Regions from separate parts of the Vibrio sp. THAF64 genome, predicted to be linked through region 2. Evidence: predicted binding sites of a transcription regulator. Region 2 holds the regulator's gene; each other region holds the start of a gene.
The links. The regulator PurR, encoded in region 2, represses purine synthesis genes. The targets are predictions, from matches to a motif close to TNANGNAAACGTTTNCNTNA.
Positions count from the first base shown of each region.

Region 1: a site for PurR is predicted at 1,617-1,636, ahead of purE (5-(carboxyamino)imidazole ribonucleotide mutase). Genes of this name have one in related genera too.
Region 3: a site for PurR is predicted at 1,171-1,190, ahead of FIU99_RS10570 (inosine/guanosine kinase). Genes of this name have one in related genera too.
Region 4: a site for PurR is predicted at 1,288-1,307, ahead of folD (bifunctional methylenetetrahydrofolate dehydrogenase/methenyltetrahydrofolate cyclohydrolase FolD). Genes of this name have one in related genera too.

Region 1 covers NZ_CP045355.1:58,668-61,812, forward strand. The annotation lists gene FIU99_RS00265 (5-(carboxyamino)imidazole ribonucleotide synthase) at 1-1,056, opposite strand, end outside; gene purE (5-(carboxyamino)imidazole ribonucleotide mutase) at 1,061-1,546, opposite strand; gene FIU99_RS00275 (L-threonylcarbamoyladenylate synthase) at 1,743-2,300, shown strand; gene hemF (oxygen-dependent coproporphyrinogen oxidase) at 2,322-3,145, shown strand, end outside.
Region 2 covers NZ_CP045355.1:2,426,761-2,429,905, reverse strand. The annotation lists gene FIU99_RS11100 (TVP38/TMEM64 family protein) at 1-146, opposite strand, end outside; gene FIU99_RS11095 (TfoX/Sxy family DNA transformation protein) at 286-879, opposite strand; cyclic di-GMP riboswitch class I at 1,066-1,152, opposite strand; gene purR (HTH-type transcriptional repressor PurR) at 1,298-2,305, opposite strand; gene torD (molecular chaperone TorD) at 2,522-3,145, opposite strand, start outside.
Region 3 covers NZ_CP045355.1:2,312,223-2,315,367, forward strand. The annotation lists gene FIU99_RS10570 (inosine/guanosine kinase) at 1-1,094, opposite strand, end outside; gene FIU99_RS10575 (hypothetical protein) at 1,337-1,606, opposite strand; gene mnmA (tRNA 2-thiouridine(34) synthase MnmA) at 1,801-2,922, shown strand; gene hflD (high frequency lysogenization protein HflD) at 2,951-3,145, shown strand, end outside.
Region 4 covers NZ_CP045355.1:1,017,251-1,020,395, reverse strand. The annotation lists gene FIU99_RS04685 (DUF2913 family protein) at 287-895, opposite strand; tRNA gene FIU99_RS04680 (tRNA-Arg) at 1,097-1,173, opposite strand; gene folD (bifunctional methylenetetrahydrofolate dehydrogenase/methenyltetrahydrofolate cyclohydrolase FolD) at 1,375-2,238, shown strand; gene recR (recombination mediator RecR) at 2,286-2,885, opposite strand; gene FIU99_RS04665 (YbaB/EbfC family nucleoid-associated protein) at 2,902-3,145, opposite strand, start outside.

The DNA of each region.
Region 1 (3,145 bases), 1.2 Mb from region 2:
TTGACGTTGCAGTTCACCACTGTAATCACCACACACGTTAATGTGGCCCATCTTACGTCCTGCGCGTTTGTCTTTCCCATACCAGTGAACGTGACATCCCGGCATAGCGAGTACGCTTTCTGGCAGGGTATCTTCACCGAGGATATTGATCATCGACGTTTCGCGGATCAGCTTGGTGCTACCCAGTGGCATGCCACACACTGCTCGTAAGTGATTCTCAAACTGACAGGTTTCTGCGCCTTGTTGTGTCCAGTGGCCAGAATTATGGACACGAGGTGCGATTTCGTTGACCAATAAGGTGCCATTCAAATCAAAGAACTCGAGGGCCAGAACGCCTACATAGTTGAGCTCGTTAGCTACCGCAGTGAACATCTCTTGTGCCTGTTGTTGCAACTCAGTATCGGCTATGGCTGTTGAGACGCTCAGTACCCCGTTGGTGTGGACGTTTTCTGCAAGTGGGTAGACCGCGACTTCGCCATTTTTACCGCGTGCACCGACAAGTGACACTTCACGTTGAAAAGGAACAAACTCCTCCGCAACAATCGCTTGTGTTTCGGTGGCGCCAATACACGCTTCCATCTCAGCCCATACTGCGTCTATTTGCATTGGGTCTTTGAGTCGCCACTGGCCTTTGCCGTCATAACCACCTAAGGCACTCTTTAGTACCATTGGGATACCGACATACTCTATAGCGTGAGCAAAGTCTTCGCGTGTTTGGATTACATGGTATTTGGCGTTGTGGACCTTAGCCCTGTCCAGCAATGCTTTTTCGATTCGTCGGTCACCGCCAGCTTTGATGGCGTTGGCAGAGGGGAAGAGCTTTCCGCTTGCTTGGCAAACATCAAGAATATCATGTGGGATATGCTCGAACTCGGCGGTAATCACATCTGCTTGCTCAATCGCATTGTCCAACCCTTTTCCCAGTAGCGACTGAGTCAATGGATGGACGATATTCTCGCTCGCAACATCATACGCGATAATATCGATGTTCAGAGGAGCTCCAGCCAGTGACATCATGCGTGCCAGCTGTCCCGCTCCAAGCACTAACACTTGCATGGGATTAGTCCTCTGCCGGGTTTGGATTCGCTAACACGGTTTCAGTTTGCTGGTTGCGAAATGCTTCGACTTTCTCCATCACGGCGTCATCATGTGTGCCGATGATCTGAGCCGCGAGAATGCCCGCATTCGCCGCACCTGCTTCGCCAATGGCCAATGTGCCTACCGCGATACCTTTTGGCATTTGAACAATTGATAGTAGAGAGTCCATCCCTTTTAGTGCACGCGATTGAACAGGGACACCGAGAACAGGTAAGCTAGTGAAAGCGGCCGCCATGCCTGGTAAATGAGCAGCGCCACCAGCACCGGCAATGATGACTTTCAGGCCGCGCTCTTTAGCGCTGTTGGCATAATCAGCAAGAAGCTGCGGAGTACGGTGAGCTGACACCACTTTTGTTTCATATTCGACGCCAAACTGATCCAGCATTTCTGCTGCTAGTTTCATGGTTGGCCAGTCAGATTTAGAACCCATGATGATACCGACTTTCATCTTAAACTCCTTTAATGCAACTCTATTGATGAGCAGATAAATTTGAGCGCATTATACGGGGATTTTACTATCAAGCAAACGTTTGCGCGAAGTTTAAATCCAGATTGACACAATTTATAAATAAATAGCTTTAGTCACTACCAATGATTATTTGTAAACTTAGTGATTAGACAGTACATCAGACAGGAAAGAATCAGTGGATAATTTTGAGCAGGCTCTGTTGGCTCTGAAAAACGGTGAAGTGATTGCGTACCCGACGGAGGGTGTATTTGGTGTCGGTTGCGATCCTGACAACCCTGAAGCGATTCAGAAACTATTAGAACTGAAACAAAGGCCAGTGGAAAAAGGTCTGATCCTGATCGCTGCTAGCTATGAACAATTGCTGCCGTACATTGATGAGTCTCAGCTGACGGATGAGCAGCTACAGAAAGTCCATCAGACTTGGCCTGGCCCCGTTACTTGGATTATGCCGTGCAGCGACAAAGTGTCGGATTGGGTTTCAGGCCAGTTTGACTCGATTGCGGTGCGTGTGACTGATCATCCTTTGGTACAAAAGATGTGTAATGCGCTTGGAAAGCCGTTAACCTCTACCAGCGCAAATTTGACCGGTGAACCCCCTTGTATGACGACCGCAGAAGTTGAACAGCAACTCGGTGATCGCTTAGTCGCAATTCTGGCGGGAGACACGGGTGGGCGAGACAAGCCAAGTGAAATTCGCGACGCAAAAACATCCAAGGTATTAAGACAGGGTTAACCCTGCAAAGGAAGTAGAAACATGTCAGCCATCGACAAGCAAGCAGTGAAACAGTTCCTGATGGAGCTACAGGATTCCATTTGTCAGCAACTTGAACAGGCCGACGGCCATGCTGAGTTTATAGAAGATGCGTGGAGTCGTGAGCCTGGTGAACGTTTAGGTGGTGGTGGCCGCACTCGAGTGATGAAAGAGGGGGCTGTATTTGAGCAAGGTGGTGTGAACTTTTCGCACGTACAGGGAAAAGAAATGCCAGCGTCGGCTACGGCACATCGCCCTGAACTTGCAGGCCGTCGATTTGAAGCGATGGGCGTGTCCTTGGTCATGCACCCGAAAAACCCTTATATCCCCACATCCCACGCCAATGTGCGTTTCTTTATTGCAGAGAAAGATGGTGAAGCGCCTATCTGGTGGTTTGGTGGTGGCTTTGACCTGACACCTTTCTATCCGTTTGAAGAAGACGCCCAATATTGGCATAACACTGCTAAAGAGGTGTGTGCACCGTTCGGCAGTGAAGTGTATCCAGAGCATAAAGCGTGGTGTGACAAATATTTCTACCTACCTCATCGTGATGAAACACGTGGTGTTGGCGGTTTGTTCTTTGACGATTTGAATCATTGGGAGTTTGATAAGTGTTTTGATTACATCAAAGCCGTTGGTGAAGGGTATTGCCAAGCCTACCTGCCAATTGTCGAGCGTCGCAAAGCAACCGAATACGGTGAGCGAGAGCGTCAGTTCCAGCTCTATCGTCGTGGTCGCTATGTTGAGTTTAACTTGGTTTATGACCGCGGAACGCTGTTTGGCCTGCAAAGTGGTGGGCGTACGGAGTCGATTCTGATGTCGATGCC
Region 2 (3,145 bases):
GCAAGCACAAAGTTGTTATTGATGTATTCAGAAAGCGCTATTTGTTGGGCTTTCGCGTTTTCTAAGGTGAGGTATTGACCAAAGTTAATACCGAGAAAAACGATCAGGCCAACCAGCAGGACACCCAACACAAGTTTCTTATTCATAACGACTTCCTCTGTTTCGAGTCTCAGGCTTTCGACTCAATAAAAATTGTTAACAAATAAGAACCGTTTGGCAAAGATTAAATTTCACAAACAATAAAAAAGCCAACCTGAGTGGTTGGCTTTTCATCAATTTTGTCGATCAGTTGTTCAGTTTGTTGACCAGCTCTTGTCGTCGCTCTGGTGGAATCACTGACCAGTGTTTTCCGTTAATCGCCCCTTCAAGCGCCCATAGCAATTCAAGAGAGACCTCAGCAGAGTGCGTTGCCTGAATGGCCCTAAACGCTTCTACTGAACCTGCCTCTTCAAGGTTTTCAACGCTATCGATACCTGCTTTCTTTAGCATTCGTTCTGTTGCCAGACGGAGGTTCGGTAGGTCTTTGAGGCGATTTGGTCGTGTTTTAGCCTGCGACGTTTTCTCTTTCTTAGCTATCGCCAATGCACTTTGTGCGAGGGCGAGAGCACGAGTTGGGCAGGAAGCCACATCGTCAGTTAAAGCGAAATATTTGGTAACGACCGGAAAACCTCGTTTTTTATAAACGTAGGGTTCTAAGCCTTCAGATTTGAATTGACTAGCCAGTTTGTCATCCGCGCGGATGTGAAGCTTATCGTTGACCACCAATGCGAACATTGTGTCGTCTGCGAAGATTCCGAATCCGCCGAACATCGAACGCGATTTTATACGACCAAGCTGATCAAAAAGCCGCATCGAGTCTTTAAGTATTGGTTTATCCATGCTGTGTTATCTCGGTGTATATTATTATACGCCACCAAATTCAGGTCCGAGAGAATAGCAAAATAATGCAGATAAAGTGTCAGTAAGGTGTCATACCGAAATAAAACTCACACGTTAGTTACTTAGCTCTAGATAACAATTACAGTGTACTGTTTTAAACGATACGGATCGTTTGCATTTTTGCCCATCGGCAACCCCGCTACCTTTCAGTCTCCTGAGTCAGGCCGGAAGCTTTGCGTCCCACTCTTTCGAAGTGGTTTGCCCTGTTCGTGGCATTAGTCGAACATTTTAAGGATAAATAAAATTTGAGGTAAGTATCACATCTCTATTGATCAAATGTGATCTTGGTTCAAGGAAATTGCGTGAAAATGATATGTCCGACTAATAGATTGAGTTATTAGTCGGACTATTGAGCATGCTATTTGTTTAAGTTGTACACCGTATCACGCACGACAATTTCAGGGTGCATTTCGAATACACGCTTTTCGTGTTCTTTGTCCTTGATACGCTCTAGAAGGATTTCAAACGCGTTTTTACCAACACGACGTTTAGGTTGGTGAACCGTTGTTAGCGGTGGTGAGAAGTACTCTGCAAGCTCAATGTTATCGTAACCAATCACAGAAATATCTTCAGGTACGCGAATACCTTTCTGCTGTAGACGACTCATTAAGCCAAGTGCCATAGTATCGTTGAAGCAGAATACTGCGGTTGGCTTGTCGTCCATGGCGACAATTTTGTCTGCCGCTAATACCGCAGTATCACATTCGAAGTTACCTTCAAGAATCCAATCTTCTTTCACGGTTAGATTCGCTTCATCCATTGCACGACGGAATCCTAGGATGCGTTCCTGACAAGCTGCCTTTTCAAAGTGTCCGCTTAAGCAAGCAATGTCTTTGTGACCGTTATCGATAAGGTATTTCGTCGCGAGGTAGCCACCTTCTTCTGAGTTATCAATGATCTTATCGGCTTGAGAACTCTCAGGGCCCCAGTCCATAACTACTTTTGGGATGTCTTTATGGCGGTCCAGCATTTCGCTCAGTTCTTCAGTCAGGTCAGAACACATAACCAAAATGCCATCGACACGCTTTTCTGCCAGCATGCGAATGTAGTCGCGTTGCTTTTCGTAAATACCACCAGTGTTACACAAGATCAAAGTGTAGCCTTGACGATAACAGTAGCTCTCAACACCATCGATGACTTCAGAAAAGAACAGATTGGTAGATTGAGTAACAAGCATACCAATGGTGCGTGTACTGTTGCACTTTAAGCTACGGGCAACAGCACTGGGGGCGTAATTCAGTTCGGTAACGGCTTCCATTACCTTTTCCTGAGTCGCTTCAGCAACAAAGCGAGTTTTGTTAATTACGTGAGAAACGGTTGTAGTAGACACGCCAGCTAAGCGTGCCACGTCTTTTATAGTGGCCATAAGGTTCTGTCCTGTCGATGACTGCCAGGAAGCATATTCAGATTGTAGAATAATTTGGCAGAAAGTATCAGAAACACAAAAACCGCTGTATTCAGCGGTTTGTCTCTAGTTCATTCGTTTTTATCGTTTGCGGTCACGATTTTAGACCGCAAACAACAGAAGAGCAAATAAAAAACGTAACAGTGATAAGTTATGTATCACACAATTACTATATGGTTACTCGCCTTTCAGATAGGCACAATCCAACTCAAGAAAGGCGATCAACAGCAATGAAACTGCAGAATAAAATCCAAACTCATCTAACGCCTGACACTTTTTACTAAATTGTGGAATCCAGCTGAGGAGCTGTTGCTGGATAAATTGCTCTTGCTCTGAAAACGCTTCTTCCATATGTCGGTCTTGCTCTAACTCATTAGAACGGATGATCAGATTGCCAAGGAAATCGAGCTCAATAGCGATATGGTCAGCTGGTTCATTAAGACCCTTTTCGACCTCGATGCCATGCTCTGCCATCAGCTTTTCCATATCAGTAGCAGGCTGATCATTGAGCAGGCCAGACTTGCCAATGTACATTGACGCGTAAGGCAGTGCGGAATCCTTATCTGACTTTAGAAACAAATCGCAGAAATCAGCGGCGAGTTCCAGTTGTGCATCATCGCGATCCATCAGTCGATTTAATGCGTCAATTACGCGCTCTATTGCTGGCTTAAGGTGGGAGTTTTCACCAAGTCCGGTCAAGAAAGATCGGATCTCTGCTGAGTGATACTGCTGAAGGTTATCTTCTGTGAGCTCTTTGGCATAAAGGCTCGACAGCCACCAGTATATTTCGGCACGTTTTTC
Region 3 (3,145 bases), 110 kb from region 2:
AACAGCGCAGATAATGCGGCATCGCCAGCACCATTGGTGTTTTTAATTTTTTCCGGCCCGCCCATGTACGGAGATATATGTGAATACACCTTAATTGGGTTGTCACACGCCCATTTTGCAGCAGGGCGGCTGAACTCATATCGGTTAAATTCAGCAATACTACCAGGGAGTAATGGCAGAGAAGTCTGACGTTTAGCCGCTTCTTCCGTATAACCCGCCATAAATAAACCTACAGGGCCTGCGGTACAAAGCACCAAGTCCACCCATTCAAGCGTTTTATCTGATGCGGCTAGTGGATCAGATTCGCCCGTTAGCGCTTCTGCTTCATCTTCATTCATTGCAACAACACTAACGTGGTCACGTAAAAAGTTTTGCCAAAATACTGGATCATCTTGAATAACGAATTTCGTTCCAAGTGTAAGTACAACAGGAACGTTATATTTCTTCGCATATTCGATCGCTTTCATCGTAGCATCTGGCATTGGGTCACCTTCTTTACAACGAACCAAATAAGCCGTGAGCACTAAAGCAGAAGCATTTTCAAAAATATGTTCCGGAATACTATTTGGGTGAAGCTGGTTCATCTGACCTTCACTGATGGCAAACGTACGCTCACCATCATCAGAGATCAAAGCAAAACAGCGGCCAATTGCACCATCAACACCTTGTAAATAATTAAGATCCATTCGACTGGAAGTGTTGCACAAATAGCGGAAACCATAGCTACCGATCTTAATATCCTGACTCATCACACCCAAAAGTGTTGAGCGGTCATCAGCTAGAACAGAATAGTTATGAAGAGTGTTACCAATCGTGCCACCAGCGTATTCATTGGTAATCAGTCCATTTTCCTTTAGCTCATTATAGAGCGCTTCCGCAGTCACATCGTCAATAACCAGTGAGTGACCTTTACTCAATTGATACTTCTCAATGAGTTCCGAACTTACCTTCGCTTCGATATCCACCAAAGTTTGGTCAATACCGATAATGTGCGTGCTGGACATTTTCTTGCTTTCTTGAGATTGACTCACTAAAGGGTCACGCGCATGGACGGGAAAATAGTGCTTGGACTTTCGTTGGCCTGGAAACTTCATAACAAAATATTCTGAGTAAGGGGTCAAAGGATGCCGGATTCTACCGCGCACTACCTGACGCGGCAATAACCGGAATTATAGCAAACGATTGCGATAAAAATTAAATTCTACCTATCGAGAGGTAATAAATAAGAAGTGTTAAAGAGAAGGAAGATCTTAAGCAATTAACGCGAAGAGTTTCTCTGCACCATACCCATTAATAACAAAAGCCAACTGACTACCAGTTGGCGCATGATGACAACTTATTCGCCTTCCATAAAACTAATGTCCGGCAAGCGGTCAAGGTGCTCGGAGTAACGTTTGAGATTAAACTCACCTTCGTTTTTCATTACGTCGAAGATCTCAATAGAGACAGCACAAGCCATCATTGCAACAGCCTCGTCTCGCGGTGTTCCTGTCATCATCAAACGCATCAAAGTTTCTTTCACTTTGAGCGGTTCACCATCTTCCAACTGATTCTCAACAATTTCAATCAGCTCTGCTTCCGCCATGAATTGACTGTCATCACTCATGTTTTTGTACCTTGTCTAACTTGAATTTTGCCAACTATGCCACATATAGCCTGTCTATAGTGAAAATTCGCAGATTAAGATAGTGAACGAGTAAAATTGCGGCAAATTTGAAGTGTGAGTTCGATCTCGGATCTGTCACCTCGAAACGCTTTCTGTTAAGATCTGCCTCCAGTTAAATTGTGTGGTGTTTAGTAATGTCTGAGAACTGTACTGACAACAGTAAAAAGAAAGTTATCGTCGGCATGTCTGGCGGTGTGGACTCATCCGTTTCCGCGTATCTCCTAAAGCAACAGGGCTATCAGGTCGAAGGTCTGTTCATGAAGAACTGGGAAGAAGACGATAACGAAGAATACTGTACAGCTGCAGAAGACTTGGCCGATGCACAAGCGGTTTGTGACAAGCTGGGAATACACCTTCACACCATTAATTTTGCTGCCGAATACTGGGACAACGTGTTTGAGTATTTTCTGGCGGAATACAAAGCGGGTCGCACACCGAACCCAGACATCCTTTGTAACAAAGAAATCAAGTTCAAAGCTTTCCTTGAGTTTGCAGATGAAGTATTAGATGCAGATTACATTGCAATGGGTCATTACGTTCGACGTACTTTCCCTGATAACGGTGAGAAGCCTCAAATGCTGCGTGGCCTAGATAGCAACAAAGATCAAAGCTACTTTCTGTATACACTGAGCAGTGATCAGATAGCTCGCAGCCTGTTCCCTGTGGGGGAACTAGAAAAACCTGAAGTACGCCGAATCGCCGAAGAGCAGGACCTTATTACCGCGAAGAAAAAAGACTCGACAGGTATATGCTTCATCGGTGAACGCAAGTTTACCGACTTCCTATCTCGTTATTTGCCAGCTCAGCCGGGCAAAATTGAGACACCTGAAGGCAAAGTAATCGGTGAACACCAAGGTTTGATGTATCACACATTGGGTCAGCGTAAAGGTCTGCATATCGGCGGTCAGAAAGGCGGCGGTGGTAATGAAGACCCGTGGTACGTGGCAGACAAAGATCTTAAACGTAACGTACTAATTGCGGTACAAGGTGCTGAACACCCATTGTTAAAATCCCAGGGACTCATTGCTTCTCAGCTTCATTGGGTTGATCGAGAGATAATTAAGGCACCGCTTCAATGCAGTGTGAAAACACGTTACCGTCAAACGGATATCCCTTGTACCATTATCCCAATTGATGACGAAAATATTAAGGTCATTTTCGACGACCCTCAGGTAGCCGTAACCCCTGGCCAATCTGCGGTATTTTATAAAGATGATGTTTGCCTTGGTGGCGGCATCATTGAAAAACGTATTTAATTCAATGTATTTTCAGGAGTAATACTACGTGGCTAACGCTCTTTACGACCGCACCATCGCATTTGCAGGAATTTGCCAAGCTGTCGCTCTGGTTCAACAGGTCGCGAAAAACGGTCACTGTGACTCTGACGCATTTGAAACTTCGCTCAAAGCTATCTTAAACACAAACCCAAACAACACCGTGGGTGTTTATGGTAGAGAATCAGATTTGAAACTCGGCCTA
Region 4 (3,145 bases), 1.4 Mb from region 2:
AGAAGGTTGGATCATTTCTTGATGCTGCATACGTTCTCCTCGTTGTTTTTATTACATCTTAATTACAATATGATGAATTCGAAGACTTTTCTCAATACACACCAAGATTAAATTTTTATGACAATCTGAAAAATTTGAGAGCTTAGGCTAGTTTTTTTGAGTTTTAAAAAGTGTAAACAATTGGCTCCAGTGCAAACTTTGTAGTTAAATTGCGGCTAAAATTCGCGAAACTCGAATCAAATAACAACAATCGAATTTTAGGCTCGAACAGGTGGGAAGCAATTAATTATTTCAAGCCTAAGCTAATACGCACAAAGTTATCATCTTCGTAATCAACTTTATGTTCAAAAATTGCAGAAGTGTAAATGGTTCGAAGAATGGCATGCTTTTCGCCACGAGTGCCACGAAATAGCATTGAAATATCAGCAGATAGACGATTACGATTGTCAAAATGCGTATTCAAATCCGGTGACAGCACACACAATAGGCAACCTTTAGGATTAAAGGCTAAGTCCACCTCCTCTGCACTAGACACCAATACCGTCGTATTAAGCTCTTTCTCCAGCATGTTAATCAGCAGTAAAAAGCTATCTAGATGCGGCAATTCATCGCCATGAATGGGCGAGAACAGATTGCCTAGCATTGATTCCATATCCAGATGCTGAGATCGAGCGTGGCTAACCAGAGAACGAACTTTCTTCTTAAAAGGCTTATATTTCTTGCTATTAGCCGCTTTGTTCAGCCAAGCAGAAAGAATGTCGTTAATGTCCGAGCGCGATTTTCGGCCTAAGGCATGTGCAGAATGATTGGTGTGCAGATGAAGCAATGCATGCAATGCTAGCTCAGACAGGAGAGGCTCAAACTCGGGTTTAATTTTAGTATGGATACTGCGCATGTTGTCTGAACGTATGGTGCCCTGTTCAAGCTTTAATCAATTTAGGTACTTTGAGAAGGAACGCTATGCTACAGAAAAGCTCAGCTTATGTACAGGTCGAATTTAGTGCAATCATCACGCAATGGTTACAACCCAATTTTCATCCTTCTACGAAACGACAAAACCCTGACAGCCTTTAAGCTATCAGGGTTTCTAAATAAATGGCACGCCCTGCAGGATTCGAACCTGCGACCACATGCTTAGAAGGCACGTGCTCTATCCAACTGAGCTAAGGGCGCGCTACAGGAAAAGGATTATACGAGTTCGAGTCCTTAAAACAAGGTCTTTTCTTAACATTCTGATCTGAATGACTAAAAAAAGGTCACCGAACTTCATTTTGATTAAAAACACCCCAAAGCAAACGTTTGCTTATAGATGTTCGTCAAATTTTTTGCGACAATGCGCAGCAACTAAATAGCCATTCTATTTAAAGGAACGCCATGACTGCTCAAAATATTGATGGAACACTTATTTCTCAAACCGTTCGATCGGAAGTTGCCGCTCGTGTAAAAGCTCGGGTTAATGCGGGCTTAAGAGCGCCTGGCCTGGCTGTTGTGCTGGTCGGTGAAGATCCAGCGTCGCAAGTGTACGTTGGAAGCAAGCGCCGCGCGTGTGAAGAAGTAGGATTCGTATCAAAATCATTTGATCTTTCCGCTTCAACATCAGAAGAAGAGTTGCTGTCTCTAATCGATGAGTTGAATGCTGACGAAGAAATTGATGGCATTCTGGTCCAGCTGCCATTACCCGCTGGTATCGATGCAACACATGTTTTAGAGCGTATTCACCCAGAAAAAGACGTTGATGGTTTCCACCCTTATAACGTTGGTCGTCTTGCTCAGCGCATTCCTAAGCTTCGTTCATGCACACCAAAAGGCATCATCACGTTACTTGACCGCTACAATATTAATCTTCGCGGTATGCATGCTGTTGTTGTTGGTGCTTCCAATATTGTTGGCCGCCCTATGACGCTTGAACTTCTGCTAGCTGGCTGTACAACGACCACTTGCCACCGATTCACCAAAGATCTAGAAAGCCATGTTCGTCAAGCAGACTTGGTGGTAGTGGCTGTGGGTAAACCTAACTTTATTCCAGGTAATTGGATCAAAGAAGGCGCCGTGGTAGTCGATGTCGGTATCAACCGCTTAGAATCTGGCAAATTAGTAGGTGACGTCGATTACAAAAACGCAAAGGAAAGCGCGAGCTTTATTACTCCCGTTCCTGGTGGCGTTGGGCCAATGACAGTGGCCAGCTTGATTGAGAACACTATGTTGGCTTGTGAGCAGTTTCACACTAAAAAGAAATAACAAAAAAGCCACTCGCAAGAGTGGCTTTTTCAATCATCCGATATGAATCACAGCTTTTGTCGGCCTAATAGGGAATGTGAAAGCGTTGTTCCGTCCACTAGCTCCAATTCACCACCAACAGGGACACCATGAGCAATTCTGCTCGCCTGAACCTGATGTTCCTTACACAATTCAGCGATATAGTGAGCCGTTGCTTCCCCTTCGACCGTTGGGTTAGTTGCGAGAATAACCTCAGATACATCCCCTCGGCGTAAGCGGTAATCGAGCACATCAAGGCCTATGTCACTCGGACCAATTCCGTCAAGTGGTGACAAATGGCCCATAAGAACAAAATAACGGCCAGAGAACTGACCTGTAGATTCCACTGCAGCTATATCAGCTGGGCTTTCAACCACACAAATTTGACCATTTTCCTGACGTTTAGGATTGGTACAAATATGACATGTTTCTTCTTCGGTAAAAGTGCGACATTCATTGCAGTGGCCGATTTCCGTCATTGCTTGGCTTAGCGCATCCGCTAGCTGCAAACCACCCTTTCTATCGCGCTGTAACAAATGAAAGGCCATACGCTGAGCTGACTTGGGGCCAACCCCAGGCAGACAACGTAAGGCCTCCATCAATTGCTCCAGCATATGACTGGTGCGCATTAACTAACCCTATCGATTAGAAAGGCATTTTCATGCCTGGTGGTAGTTGCATACCTCCAGTCACGCCAGCCATTTTTTCTTTCTGAGTTTCTTCAACACGACGAGCAGCGTCGTTGAAAGCAGCAGCGATAAGGTCTTCTAGCATTTCTTTGTCGTCTTCCATCAGACTTTCATCAATCTCAACGCGACGCACACTGTGGCTACCCGTGATAGTGACTTTTACTAGACCAGCACCAGACTCACCTGTCACTTCCATATTT